2 regions of the Achromobacter sp. HZ01 genome follow, and region 2 is predicted to be linked to the other one. Evidence: riboswitches for the same ligand, from Rfam matches in the RefSeq annotation. Region 2 holds a riboswitch; the other holds the start of a gene.
The links. A riboswitch is a leader RNA that binds a small molecule or an ion and turns the genes downstream of it on or off. The one in region 2 is predicted to bind glycine.

Region 1 (7,060 bases), on a different contig from region 2:
CGAGCAGATGGGCTACAAGCGCGAACTGGAGATCGCCGCCGAATCGCTGCGCAAGATGCACCGGCGCGGCATACGCATCCTGCCTGGCGGAGACTATGGCTTCGCCTGGATGCCGCACGGAACCAACGCCTCCGATCTCCAGTATTTCGTGGATTATGTCGGCATGACGCCCACCGAGGCGCTGGTGTCGGCCACCCGGCTGGGCGGGGAGATCATGCAGCGGCCGCACGAACTCGGCATGCTGCGTCCCGGCTATCTGGCGGACGTGGTCATGGTCGACGGCAATCCGCTGGAGGACCTGTCGCTGCTGATCGACCCGGACCGCATCAGCCTGGTGATGAAGGACGGGCGGATCTGCAAGAACGCCTGCCCGCCGGGCGCGGAAGGCGCGCCGCCGCGCGCCGTCGAGCAGGACAGCAGGGAAGCGGTCGCGGCGCATTGAGCGCCGCAGGGCTCAGGCCCGGCCCATGCCCGCCTGGACGCTGGCCGCCAGCATCTGGGCGGTCGCGGCCGACAGCGTCCATCCCAGGTGGCCGTGGCCGGTGTTGTAGAACACCCCCGGCCGCTTGCCGGGGCCGACCCTGGGCATCATGTTCGGCGTCATCGGGCGCAGCCCGCACCACGGCACCACGCGCGCGGTGCGCACGCCGGGGAAGTGGCGGCGGGTCCAGTCCACCAGCGGCTGCACGCGTTCGGCGCGGATGTCCAGGTTGAAACCGTTGAATTCCGCCGTGCCGGCCACGCGGAAGCGGTCGCCCAGGCGGCTGGTGACGATCTTGGCGGCCTCGTCCAGCAGGCTCACGCAGGGCGCGGCGGCGCGGCTGGCCTCGTCGTCCAGGTGCACGCTGATCGAATAGCCCTTGACCGGATAGATGTTGAGCGAGTCTCCGAGCTGCCGCGCGAACTGGCGGCTGGCCGCGCCGGCGCAGATCACCACGGCGTCGGCCGATTCCTGCCGGGCCGGCAGCGCGCCTGCCGCCAGGTCCAGACGGTAGGCGCCGCCCTCGTGCGCGATGGCGGTGATGTCGGCGTCCTGCACGAACCGCACGCCGCGGCGCTGGCAGGCGCGGGCCAGGCCGCTGGTGAACTTGTGGATGTCGCCGGTGGCGTCCGACGGCGTGTAGAAGCCGGCGTGGCAGGCGGTCTGCAGGGCCGGCTCGATGCGGCGCGCTTCTTCCGCGGTCACCTCGTAGCGCTCCAGCCCGCCTTGCCGCAGCAGCGCGTTGGCGCGGCGCGCGGTGTCGAAGCTGGCCGCGTCGTGGTAGATATGCAGGATGCCGCGGCGCTCCAGGTCGAAATCGATGCCTTCTTCTTCGGCCATGGCGTAAAGGTGCTGGCGCGCCTCGATGGCCAGGCGGGTGGTCTCGATGGTGTTCTGGCGATAGTTGCGGATCTGCCCGATGAACTGGGCCAGCCAGGAATACTTGTGCCAGCCCGGACGCGGATTGAGCAGCAGCGGGGCGTCGTGGCGGCCCAGCCAGCGCAGGCCTTTCATGATGGTGGACACGCTGTTCCAGACCTCGGCGTTGCTGGCCGACAGCTGGCCGCCGTTGGCGTAGGAAGTCTCCATGGCGGGGTAGCGCTGGCGGTCGTAGACGGTGACGTCGAATCCCAGCTTGTTCAGGGCATGGGCGGACGTGACGCCGGTGATGCCGGCGCCGATGATGGCGATGCGGGGCATGGTCGCTCCAAGGGTAGGGTGGCCGCGGCCACCCGGCCGCAGCACCCCATCTGTCTTGGTACCTGAGAGTTTCACGCGCCGCGCGGAAGGCGGCGGGTTCCCCTTCGGTGGGCGCGCGCGGCGCCGCTCTCCAGATTGTCTAGACCGCGCAGTCCTGGTTGCCTGAGAGTTTCCGGGGCGGTTGCTCCGTCGGCGCCTGCCGCGGCGGGCAGGTCTCTTCTGCGAGGTTTTGGATCGACGCGGGCAGAATAGCCAAAATCCGGCGGCGTGGGACCAGGGGTTAGTCCCAGTAGCCGTTCGTTTTGTCCCTGTTATATCGCCTGTTACCTCTCTGTTGAACTGTTCATTCCTGGTAAAGGCTTGAGGCGGGGGGATGCGCTATAACCGACGTTCACGCATCACACTGCCGCAAGCCGCCGGCTCGCGGACGCCCATACATGCCTCGTATCACCCGCCGTTCGTCCCTGATCCTGCTCGCCGCCCTGACGGGCGCCGTGGCCGGATGCTCCTCCCCCAAGCCCGCGTATGAGAAGGAGGACTTCACCCAGAACGACACCTACTCGCGCAGCGTCGCCGCCAGCAGCGCGGCCGCCTGCGACGCGGGCCGGCGCGCCTTGCTGAGCCAGGGCTACCTGATCGACCGCTTCGAGTCGGCGCGCGTGACCGGGCACAAGAATTTCCAGGCCGAGGACGGCCAGCATACGCAGATCAGCTTCAATATCGAATGCGCCGCCGATGGCGCGTCGAACGAGCGCTCGACGGTGTTCGCCACCGCGGTGCAGGACCGTTATTCGATCAAGCGCACCGCCAATTCGGCCAGCGTGGGCGTGAGCGTGCTGGGCCAGGTGTCCATGCCGTTCGGCGCCAGCGACGATTCGCTGGTCAAGACCGCCAGCCAGACGGTGGCGCGGCCCAAGTTCTACGACGGATTTTTCCAGCTGTTGCAGCGCTTCCTGCCGGACGCGCAGGCCGCTTCGGCGCCGCAACCGGCGCCGGCCGGACGCGGCAAGACGCCGCCCAAGCCCGCGCCGGCCGAGCCCGCGGTGTCGCCGGATGCGCCGGCCGACACCTTGAACCCGGCGGCCGCCAGCGATACGCCGGCCGCCAATGGCAAGGCCGCGCCCGCGGATGGCAAGACCGGCGCGCCCGCGGACAGCAAGGCGGCCGCGCCTTCGGACAGCAAGGCGGCGCCGGCGGGCAGCCCGCCGCCGGCAGGCGCCGACGCCGCCAAGTAAGGCCGCTCCGGGCCGCCGCTTTGCCGTAGCGCAAATTGCCGTTGCAAGCCGGTTCGCCGCGGCGCGCGCCTGCGGCGATAATGCCGGCCATGACATACCAACTCCTGAAAATGCTCCACGTGGCGGCCGTGGTCGCCTGGCTGGGCGGCTCGCTGTTCGTGTCGCTGTTCCTGCTGTCCTCGCAACCCCAGGAAGGCGGCCAAGCCCCGAAAGAAAGCAGGATGCTCGGCGCGCTGCGCCGCTGGACCCTGTACGTGACCACGCCGGCCATGGTGCTGGCCTGGCTGGTCGGCCTGCACCTGGCCGTGACCTTCGGCTGGTTCATCATGAACTGGATCTGGGTGAAGATCGCCATCGCGCTGGCGCTGTCGGCGCTGCTGGGCGTCCAGAGCAAGGCCTTGCGCCGCATGGCCGGCGGCGGCGCGCAGCGTCCGCCGCTGATCGATTGGTACGCGCCGTTCACCGTGGTCGCGGCTTCCGCGATCGTCGCGCTGGTGGTCGTCAAGCCGTTCTGAACGCTGTCGGCGCGCCGCGCGCATATGCCGCGCGGCCATAACCAAACGCCCCGGCCATAAGCACCGAACGAAGTCTTCGTTCGCGCCGGGCGTGTCCGTCCCTAGAATCGTTTCTCTCATAACCGCTTAGAGGCGATTCCAAAATGACTCCCCGTATTTTCAAGAAGCTGCTTGGCGTGGTGCTGGCCTCGGCGGCGATGTTCCACGGCCCGGCCTTTTCGGTCGACGCCAAACCCCTGAAGGTCGGCGTGCGCGGGGGCGTCGACGAACAGATCTGGGAAGTGGTGGCCCAGGTCGCCAGGAAGAACGGTCTGGCCGTGGAGCCGGTGGTCATCACCGGCACCGCCAGCCCCAACGAGGCCCTGAACAACGGCGACCTGGAGGCCAACGCCTTCCAGCACATTCCCTTTCTGAACGACCAGATCCGCCAGCGCGGCTACAAGCTGGTGCCGGTGGCCAACACGCTGATTTCGCCCATCGCGTTCTATTCCCGCAAATACAAGTCGCTGAAGGACCTGCCGGAAGGCGCGCGCGTGGGCATACCCAACGATCCCAGCAACCAGACGCGCGCGCTGGTGGTGCTGCGCGACCAGGGCCTGATCACGCTCAGGAACGGGTTCGACCCGGCCACCGGCACGGCCACCCTGGCCGACGTGACCGCCAACCCCAGGAAGCTCCAGTTCGTGGAGAGCGCCTCGGTGGTGCTGGCGCGCTCGCTGCCCGACGTGGACGCCGCCGCCATCGTCAACAGCTTCGCCTACCAGGCCGGCCTGATCGCCACGCGCGACGGCATCGCGGTCGAAAAGAAGGAAAACAATCCCTACGTGAACATCATTGCGGTCCGCGAACAGGACCGGAACGCGCCGTGGGTGCCGGAGCTGGTCAAGGCCTACCACTCGGAAGAGGTGCGCCAGTTCATCCTCAGCAAGTTCGAAGGCTCCGTGATTCCGGTGTTCTGAGCCATGATGCAACATGAGTTTTCCATTGCCCAGCCGGCGGCCGCGCCGCCGCTGCCGGCGGGCGACGAGCACATCGTGTTCGAAGGGCTGCAAAAGCGCTACGAGGGCGCGCGCGGCGCGGTTGCGGCGCTGTCCGACGTGTCGTTCTCGATCGCCCGCGGCACGGTATTCGGCATCATCGGGCGCAGCGGCGCCGGCAAGTCCACGCTGCTGCGCTCCATCAACATGCTGGAGCGGCCCAGCGCCGGACGCGTGCTGATCGACGGCGTGGACGCGGGCGGGCTGGACGAGAACGCCCTGGTGGCGCTGCGCCGGCGCATCGGCATGATTTTCCAGCACTTCAATCTGCTGTCGGCCAAGACGGTGGCCGAGAATGTGGCGCTGCCGCTGCGCGTGGCCGGCGTGAAGCCGGCGGCCGCGCGGGCCCGCGTCGCCGCGCTGCTGGAGCTGGTGGGGCTGGGCGACAAGGCCGACGTCTATCCGGCCAGGCTGTCCGGCGGCCAGAAGCAGCGCGTCGGCATCGCCCGGGCGCTGGTGCACGAGCCCGAGATCCTGCTGTGCGACGAGGCCACCTCGGCGCTGGACCCCGAGACCACGCAGTCCATCCTGACCCTGCTGCGCGACATCAACCGCAAGCTGGGCCTGACGGTGGTGCTGATCACGCACGACATGGCGGTGATCCGCGAGATCTGCCACAAGGTGCTGGTGCTCGACGGCGGGCGCAAGGTCGAGCACGGCGAGGTCTGGCGTGTCTTCGGCAATCCCCAGGCCGAGGCCACGCGCGCCTTGCTGCGGCCCCTGCAGCACGGATTGCCGGCCGACCTGGAGGCCAGGCTGGTGCCCGACCTGCAGGGCCGCGACGGCGTGGCGGTGCTGAGCCTGCGCTTCACGGGGCAGGGCCGGCCGGGCGGCGTTTCGCTGCAGGCGCTGGCCGCCCTGGGGCCGGGCGCGACGCTGCTGCATGGCGGGCTGGACCGCCTGCGCGGCCACGCGCAAGGCAGCCTGCTGGTGTCGGTGCCGGCGGGCGCATTACGGGAAGAGGCCGCGCGCGCCGCGCTGGTGGCCGATCAGATAAAGGTGCTGGGCTATGTCGCTGCCGATGTTCGATAAATACCTGCAGGCGTTTCTGCAGACCCTGACCATGGTGGGCGTGGCGGCGGCCATCGCCATCGTCTGCGGGCTGGCGCTGGCGCTGGTCCTGACGGTCACCGCGCCGGGCAATCTCTATCCGCTGCCGCGTCTGAACAAGGCGCTGTCCATCGTGGTGAATACCTTCAGGGCCATTCCCTTCATCATCCTGCTGGTGGCCATGCTGCCGTTCACGCGCATGCTGGTGGGCACCACCCTGGGAACCTGGGCCGCCATCGTGCCGCTGTCGGCCAACCTGGTGCCGTTCTTCGCGCGCATCGCGCAGGTCAGCCTCAACGAGGTGGACCACGGCCTGGTGGAAGCCGCGCGCGCCATGGGCTGCCGGCGCTGGCACATCGTGCGCCACGTGCTGCTGCCCGAAGCGCTGCCCGGCATCGTCGGCGGCATGACGGTAAGCGTCATCGCCATGATCAATGCCTCGGCCATGGCCGGCGCGGTGGGCGCCGGCGGCCTGGGCGACCTGGCGATCCGCTACGGCTACGAACGTTATGAGACCCGCGTGATGTTCGAGGTGATCGTGATCCTGATCGCGCTGGTGTCCATCGTGCAATTCACCGGCGAATGGCTGGCGCGCCGCGCCGACCACAAACGCTGATATCCGAACAAGGAATCCCAGATGTCCGATTTTCCGCAACAGGGCTTCGCCACGCGCGCCATCCATCTCGGCTACGAGCCGCTGGACGAACAGGGCGCGCTGTCGCCGCCGCTCTACCTGACTTCCACCTACACCCAGGAAAGCCTGGAAGCCTTCGACCGGATCAGGCTGGGCGAGGCCCAGGGCTACGTCTACGGCCGCACCCGCAATCCCACGCAGGCGCTGCTGGAAGAACGCCTGGCCTCGCTGGAGGGCGCCGAGGCCGGTGTGGCGACCGCCTCCGGCATGGCCGCGATCTCCGCCACGCTGTTCACGCTGCTGCAAAGCGGCGACGAGATCGTGGTGGACCAGATCGTCTACGGCACCGCCTTCACGCTGTTCACGCAGGGCCTGGCCCGCTTCGGCGTGCGCGCGGTGTTCGCCGACTTCACCCGCCCGCAGGCCGTGGCCGACGCCATCGGCCCCAAAACGCGCGCGGTGTATTTCGAGACGCCGGCCAATCCCAACCTGCGCCTGGTGGACATCGCCGCCGTGTCGGCCATCGCCCGCGCCCGCGGCCTGCTGACCATCGTCGACAACACCTTCGCCACGCCGGTGCTGCAGCGTCCGCTGGAGCACGGCGCCGACCTCGTGCTGCATTCGGCCACCAAGTACCTGGGCGGCCACGGCGATCTGCTGGCCGGCGCGGTGCTGGGGCGCAAGCAGCACGTCGACGCGATCCGGCTGCAGGGCCTGCGCTATTTCACCGGTGCGACGCTGTCGCCGTTCACGGCCTTCCTGGTGTTGCGCGGCCTGAAGACGCTGGAACTGCGCGTGGAGCGCCACAGCGAATCGGCCAGGAAGGTGGCCGAACTGCTGCGCGGCCATCCCGCGGTGGCCGAGGTGTTCTATCCGGGCCTGGCGGACACGGCCGGCGCCGAGATCGC
Region 2 (7,060 bases):
GGCCAGTTTGCGGTAGTCGGCCACCGAGCCGGTGCTGTGCGGGTACTGCAGCAGCACGCCGAAGCACTCGGGCAGGCCTTCGGCCTCGTCGCCCACGGCCAGTTCGATGTCCAGGCCCTCGGCGCGCGTGCGCACGACTTCGAGGGTCTGGGGGTGCACATGGCGCGAGACGAAGAACACCTGGCTCTTGGACTTGGCGCTGCGGCGCGCCAGGGTCATGGCTTCGGCCGCGGCCGTGCCTTCGTCCAGCAGCGAGGCGTTGGAGATGTCCAGCCCGGTCAGGTCGGCGACCATGGTCTGGTAGTTCAGCAGGGCTTCGAGGCGGCCCTGCGAGATTTCGGGCTGGTACGGCGTGTAGGCCGTGTACCAGGCGGGATTCTCGAGGATGTTGCGCAGCACCACGTTGGGCGTATGGGTGCCGTAGTACCCCTGGCCGATGTAGCTGCGGTAGACCTGGTTGCGGCCGGCGATCTGCTTGAGCTCGGCCAGCACGTCGGTTTCGCTGCGCGACTGCGGCAGCGCCAGCGGGGCCTGGCTGCGGATCTTGGGCGGCACGACTTCGTCGATCAGGGCGTCCAGGCTGGGGCTGCCGATGACGGCGAGCATGGCGGCCTGGTCGGCGTCGGAAGGGCCGATGTGGCGGGGAATGAAGTCGGTATGGGTGTCTAGGGCGCGCGACATGGGGGGAGATCTCGGGATGGCGGGGACGGACGCGATGGCGGCTTGCGCGGGCGGACGGACCTCCCGCGCAAGAACCGGCTTAGCCGTTGGCGACGGCTTCGTAGCCGGCGGCGTCCAGCAGCTTGTCGGCGTCGGCGGCGTTGACCGGCTTGATCTTGAAGATCCAGGCGGTGAAGGCGGATTCGTTGATCAGGTTGGGGTTGTTTTCGAGTTCTTCGTTGAACGCGACGATTTCGCCGGCCACGGGCGCGTAGATGTCGGAGGCGGCCTTGACCGACTCGACCACGCCGGCGGTCTCGCCGGCCTTCAGCTGGGCGCCGACCTTCACGTCGCCGACGAAAACCAGGTCGCCCAGCTGGTCCTGGGCGGTATCGGTGATGCCGACGACGAACACGTCGCCCTCGGCTTTGACCCATTCATGGGACTCGGTGTACTTGCGATCGGTGGGCAGACTCATGGGAGCTCCTGGGAATACGGGTAGATGAATGGTGTTGCGCGCCTCGCGCGGGCGGCCATGGCGTCCCGCGCGAAGCTTCGAGTTTACGAGTGTTCGACGGCCTTGCCGTTACGCACGAAGGGCAATTTGCAGGCCAGGGCGGGCACCCATTTGCCGCGGATATCGACCTCGACCGTGTCGCCGGGCTTGACGCTCTGCGGCAGGCGGGCGAAACCGATGGACACGCCCAGCGTGGGCGACATGGTGCCGCTGGTCAGCTCGCCCATGCCGTCCTTGGTGCGCACGGCCATGTGCGCGCGCATGACACCGCGTTCCTGCAGCTTCAGGCCGAGGAAGGCGGCCGGGGTGGCGAACTGTTCCAGCGCCTCGCGGCCGATGAAGCGGCGCTCGGCGTCCTTCAGCGACACCGTCCAGGTCAGGCCGGCCTGGTTCGGCTGGATCAGTTCGTCCATGTCCTGGCCGTAGAGGTTCATGCCGGCTTCCAGGCGCAGCGTATCGCGCGCGCCCAGGCCGCAGGGACGCACGCCCTGGGCGGCCAGGTCGCGCCACAGCTGCACCACTTCGGTGGCGGGCAGCACGATTTCGAAGCCGTCCTCGCCGGTGTAGCCGGTGCGGGCCACCAGCGTGTCGTCGCCGACCACGGCGGCCACGAACGGGGTCAGCGGCTCGGTGGCGGCCTGCCAGGCCGGGCGCGCGGCCCACACCTTGGCGCGGGCGTTGGGGCCCTGCACGGCCACCATGGCGAGGTCGCGGCGGGCCGTGATGGCCACGTCGAAACCGCCGGCCTGCTTGACGCGCTGCATCCAGGCGATGTCCTTGTCGGCGGTGCCGGCGTTGACCACCACACGCCATTCGTCGGCAGCGAAGAAATAGATGATGAGATCGTCGATCACGCCGCCCTGCGGGTTCAGCATGCAGCTGTACAGCGCCTTGCCGGGCACGGTCAGCTTGGCCACGTCGTTGGCGACCAGGCGCTGCAGGAAGGCGAACGCGTCCGGGCCGGCGATGTCCACGTTCAGCATGTGCGAGACGTCGAACATGCCCGCGTCCTGGCGCACGGCGTGGTGCTCTTCCAGTTGCGAGCCGTAGGCCAGCGGCATGTCCCAGCCGCCGAAATCGACCATTCGGGCGCCGGCGGCGACGTGTTCTTCGGCTAGCGGGGTGCGTTTGAGGGTTGCGGACATGCGCGGAAACTCCGGGGCGGCTTGGTTGCCAGGGTTACGGAATGCCGGTGGTGCCAGGCGGGCTGCGCCCTGCACTACGGCTGAATCTTCCGCCCCTCTGTCCTTTTGCCTGAGAGTTGCCCCGCTAGGCGGGTTTGCACCTTCGGCGCCTGGGCTGCTCGACATGTCCCTTGTTTCAGGGGCGGCGCCAGGTCTCTCCAGAGTACTGTTTTGCCGTGTCCACGCGGTGATAAACCGGGACGGGGCAAGCATGGGCGGTATGGGTTACCTGAGCGATTCCGGGCGAATTGCGCCTTCGGCGGCGGCCGGATGGACAGGCCGCTCTCTCCCGCAACATGCGTGACAGCGGCGAAAGCATACAACGAAAGCCATCGGCAGGGAATGGGAACCGCGGCCCGTGCTAACCCAACGCGGTATCCAGCAGCATCATCAGCACGAAGCCCAGCATCAGCCCGCAGGTGGCGTAGACCTCGTGCCCCTTGCGGTGCGACTCGGGGATGATCTCGTGGCTGATGACGAACAGCATGGCGCCGGCGGCGAAGCCCAGGCCCCAGGGCAGCATCGGCGCCGACCAGCCGACCACGGCCGCGCCCAGCACCGCGCCCAGGGGCTCGACCATGCCCGACAGCATGCCCAGCGCCGCCGCGAAGGCCCGCGGATAGCCCGCGGCCAGCAGCGCCACGGCCACCACCAGCCCCTCGGGGATGTCCTGGATCGCGATGCCGGTGGCCAGCGCGGTGCCGCGCAAGGGATCGTTGCCGGCGTAGCCCACGCCGATGGCCAGGCCTTCGGGCAGGTTGTGCAGCGTGATGGCGAACACGAACAGCCAGGTGCGGCGCAGCCGGTGCGCCTCGATGCCTTCGCGTCCCTTGATGAAATGCTCGTGCGGCAGCGTGCGGTCCATGAGCAGCAGCACCGCGGCCCCCAGCAGCACGGCGCCCGCCACCGTAAGCCCCGCCCCCCAGGGGCCGTAGCCCAGCCCGCGCGCCGCGGCGATGCCGGGCGCCACCAGCGAGAAGGCGCTGGCCGCCAGCATCACGCCGGCGCCGAAGCCGAACATGCTGTCCTGCAGTTTCTGCGGGATGCTGCGGGCGAACAGGATGGGCACGGTGCCTAGCGCCGTCGCGGCGGCCGCCACCAGCCCGCCCAGCAGGGCGTCGGCCACGTGCGGCGCGCGCACGTCCAGGTACGCCCACAACTGGTGCAGGGCCAGGCAGGAAACCAGCACGGCCAGCGTCCAGACGCTGATGCTGGTGGCGGCGGGCCGCACACGATGGCGGCTGAAGGTATTCATACGGCGCTGCCCTCCTTCAGAGAGTCGCGTTCAGCGCTGCGCCGCGGCGTAGCGGCGCGCCACTTCAGGCCAGTTGACGACATTGTAGAAGGCCGCGATGTATTCCGGCCTGCGGTTCTGGTACTTCAGGTAATAGGCATGCTCCCAGACGTCCAGCCCCAGGATGGGCGTATTGCCGTGCATCAGCGGGCTGTCCTGGTTGGCGCTGCTCTCGACCGTCAGCCGGCCCTCGGGCGTGACCGAGAGCCAGGCCCAGCCGCTGCCGAAACGGGTCAGCGCGGCCTTGGTGAACGCCTCGCGGAACGCGTCCATGCCGCCCAGCTCGGACGCGATGGCGGCGGCCAGCGCGCCGTCGGGCGCGCCGCCGCCGGCCGGCGACATCACGGCCCAGAACAGGCTGTGGTTGGCGTGGCCGCCGCCGTGGTTGCGCACCGCGCCGCGCACGGCCTCGGGCAGCTGCTCCAGGCGCGCCACCAGCGCTTCGACCGGCTCGTCGGCGGCGATGCCCGCCCCTTCCAGCGCGGCGTTCAGGCTGTTGACGTAGGTCTGGTGATGCTTGCTGTAGTGGATCTCCATCGTCATCGCGTCGATGTGCGGCTCCAGCGCGTCGTAGGCGTACGGCAAGGGGGGCAGTGTGTAGGCCATGTGTATCTCCGTGGGTGCCGCGCCCAAAATAGGACGGGCGAACTCAATCCTTGAAATACAAATGATATTTATTTTTATTTAACGTCGCAACGCCGATATTTCCATCCCGGCCATAGCCGCGCGCTATCGGCGCCGCCGCCCTACAGCGCGCGCCCGCAGGCCACGCCCGAGGCCCAGGCCCACTGGAAGTTGTAGCCGCCCAGCCAGCCCGTGACGTCCACGGTTTCGCCGATGAAATAAAGGCCGGGCACGGCCTTGGCCTGCATGGATTTCTGGTCCAGGCCGCGCGTGTCCACGCCGCCGCGCATGACTTCGGCCTTCTTGTAGCCGGCCGTGCCGCTGGGCACCAGCGTCCATTGGTGGATGTCCTGGGCCAGCGCGCGCAGGGTCTTGTCGGGCGCGTCGGCCAGGCGCAGCGCCGCCAGCCCGGGCTTGCCGGCCTGCTCGGCCAGGTGCAGCCAGCGGTCGGCCAGGCGCTTGGGCCACAGCCCGCCCAGCACGGTGTGCAGCTGCTGGCGGTTGCCGGACTTCGAGGCCAGCAGCTCCGCGGCCAGGTCGCGGCCCGGCGCCAGGTCCACCACGATGGGTTCGCCCGGCTTCCAGAAACTGGATATCTGCAGGATGGCCGGCCCCGACAGGCCGCGATGGGTGAACAGCAGGTCTTCCAGGAATTCGCCGCGCGCCTTGCCCTGCCCCGTGTGCAGGCCGACTTCCAGCGCCACGCCGGACAACTCCGACAGCGGCTGCCATTGCGCGGCATCGAAGGTCAGCGGCACCAGGGCGGGCCGCGGCTCGACCACTTTCAGGCCGAACTGGCGCGCGATCTTCAGGCCGAAGTCGGTGGCGCCCAGCTGCGGAATCGCCATGCCGCCGGTGGCCACCACCAGCTTGGCCGCGCGGATCGTTCCCTGGCCGGTGTGCAGCGTGTAGCCCTGTTCGCCGTGGCCGATCTCGGCCACCGGACAGTTCATGCGCCACTGCACCGAGCCGGCGTCGCATTCGGCGCGCAGCATGTCGATGATGGATTCGCTGGAATCGTCGCAGAACAGCTGGCCGCGGTGCTTCTCGTGCCAGGCGATGCGGTGACGCTTGAGCAGCGCCAGGAAGTCCTGCGGCGTGTAGCCCGCCAGGGCCGAGCGGCAGAAATGCGGGTTCTCGGACAGGAAGTTGGCCGGCCCGGCGCCGATGTTGGTGAAGTTGCAGCGTCCGCCGCCGGAGATGCGGATTTTTTCGGCCAGGCGCTGCGCGTGGTCGACCAGCACCACGCGCAGGCCGCGCTGGCCGGCCACCGCTGCGCACATCATGCCGGCGGCGCCGGCGCCGATCACGGCTACATCGAACATCGACACGCGCGACCCGTCACTCTTCCTTCAGGCAGTCGACGTAGTAGCGCTTCTCGCCGTCCTCGCCCACTTCGTCGGCCAGGCCGTGGATGTAGGTCTCGAAGCCGGGGAAGCGTTCGTTGAACTCGCGCGCGAACTGCAGGTACTGGACGATGGTGCGGTTGAAGCGCTCGCCCGGGATCAGCAGCGGGATGCCCGGCGGGTACGGCGTCAGCAGCACGCCGGTGACGCGGCCTTCCAGCTTGTCGATCTCGACGCGCTCGACCTCGCGGTGCGCCATGCGGGCGAACGCGTCCGAGGGCTTGAGCGCCGGAACCATATCGCTCAGGTACATCTCGGTGGTCAGGCGGGCCACGTCGCGCTCGCGGTAGGCCTCGTGGATCTGCTGGCACAGGTCGCGCAGGCCCATGCGCTCGTAGCGGCGATGGTCGCGGCAGAATTCCGGCAGGATGCGCCACAGCGGCTGATTGCGGTCGTAGTCGTCCTTGAACTGCTGCAGGGCGGTCAGCAGCGTGTTCCAGCGGCCCTTGGTGATGCCGATGGTGAACAGGATGAAGAACGAATACAGGCCGGTCTTCTCGACCACCACGCCGTGCTCGGTCAGGTACTTGGAGACCAGGGCGGCCGGGATGCCGGTTTCGCCGAAGCTGCCGGACATGTCCAGGCCCGGGGTGATGACCGTGGCCTTGATCGGGTCCAGCATGTTGAAGCCTTCGGCCAGGTCGCCGAAGCCGTGCCAGTGGTCGTTGGACTCCAGGATCCATTCGTCGCGGTTGCCGATGCCTTCGGACACCAGGCGGTTCGGGCCCCAGACCTTGAACCACCAGTCGTTCTTGCCGAACTCGGATTCCACCTTGCGCATGGCGCGGCGGAAGTCCATGGCCTCGCGGATGCTTTCCTCGACCAGCGCGGTGCCGCCCGGCGGCTCCATCATGGCCGCGGCCACGTCGCAGGACGCGATGATCGCGTACTGCGGCGAGGTGGACGTGTGCATCAGGTAGGCTTCGTTGAAGACGTTGCGGTCCAGCTTGCGGGTCTCGGATTCCTGCACGATGATCTGAGAGGCCTGCGAGATGCCGGCCAGCAGCTTGTGCGTGGAGTGCGTGGCGAACACCATCGCGTCCTGGCTGCGCGGGCGGTCCTGGCCGATGGCGTGCATGTCCTGGTAGAACTCGTGGAAGGACGCATGCGGCAGCCAGGCCTCGTCGAAGTGCAGCGTGTCGACGTAGCTGCCGAGCTGCTTCTTGATCATTTCGACGTTGTAGATGACGCCGTCGTAGGTGCTCTGCGTCAGCGTCAGGATGCGCGGGTTCTTGTTCACCGCCTCGCGCGCGAAGGGGTTGGCCTCGATCTTCTTGCGGATGTTGTCCGGGTGGAATTCTTCCAGCGGGATCGGGCCGATGATGCCCAGGTGGTTGCGCGTGGGGCGCAGGAACACCGGGATCGCGCCCGTCAT

Region 1: linked by a shared signal. The riboswitch ahead of A6B37_RS01525 (D-amino acid dehydrogenase) and the one ahead of gcvT (glycine cleavage system aminomethyltransferase GcvT) in region 2 are both predicted to bind glycine.

The regions. Positions count from the first base shown of each region.
Region 1 is NZ_LWKV01000001.1:331,327-338,386, forward strand. It holds gene A6B37_RS01520 (amidohydrolase family protein) at 1-442, shown strand, start outside; gene A6B37_RS01525 (D-amino acid dehydrogenase) at 455-1,681, opposite strand; glycine riboswitch at 1,728-1,819, opposite strand; glycine riboswitch at 1,821-1,913, opposite strand; gene A6B37_RS01530 (DUF2242 domain-containing protein) at 2,119-2,916, shown strand; gene A6B37_RS01535 (CopD family protein) at 3,006-3,431, shown strand; gene A6B37_RS01540 (MetQ/NlpA family lipoprotein) at 3,575-4,390, shown strand; gene A6B37_RS01545 (ATP-binding cassette domain-containing protein) at 4,394-5,500, shown strand; gene A6B37_RS01550 (methionine ABC transporter permease) at 5,478-6,134, shown strand; gene A6B37_RS01555 (PLP-dependent transferase) at 6,156-7,060, shown strand, end outside.
Region 2 is NZ_LWKV01000002.1:636,924-643,983, forward strand. It holds gene gcvP (aminomethyl-transferring glycine dehydrogenase) at 1-681, opposite strand, end outside; gene gcvH (glycine cleavage system protein GcvH) at 761-1,138, opposite strand; gene gcvT (glycine cleavage system aminomethyltransferase GcvT) at 1,222-2,322, opposite strand; glycine riboswitch at 2,410-2,533, opposite strand; glycine riboswitch at 2,568-2,663, opposite strand; gene A6B37_RS12050 (ZIP family metal transporter) at 2,723-3,616, opposite strand; gene A6B37_RS12055 (superoxide dismutase) at 3,647-4,261, opposite strand; gene A6B37_RS12060 (NAD(P)/FAD-dependent oxidoreductase) at 4,402-5,604, opposite strand; gene A6B37_RS12065 (arginine/lysine/ornithine decarboxylase) at 5,621-7,060, opposite strand, start outside.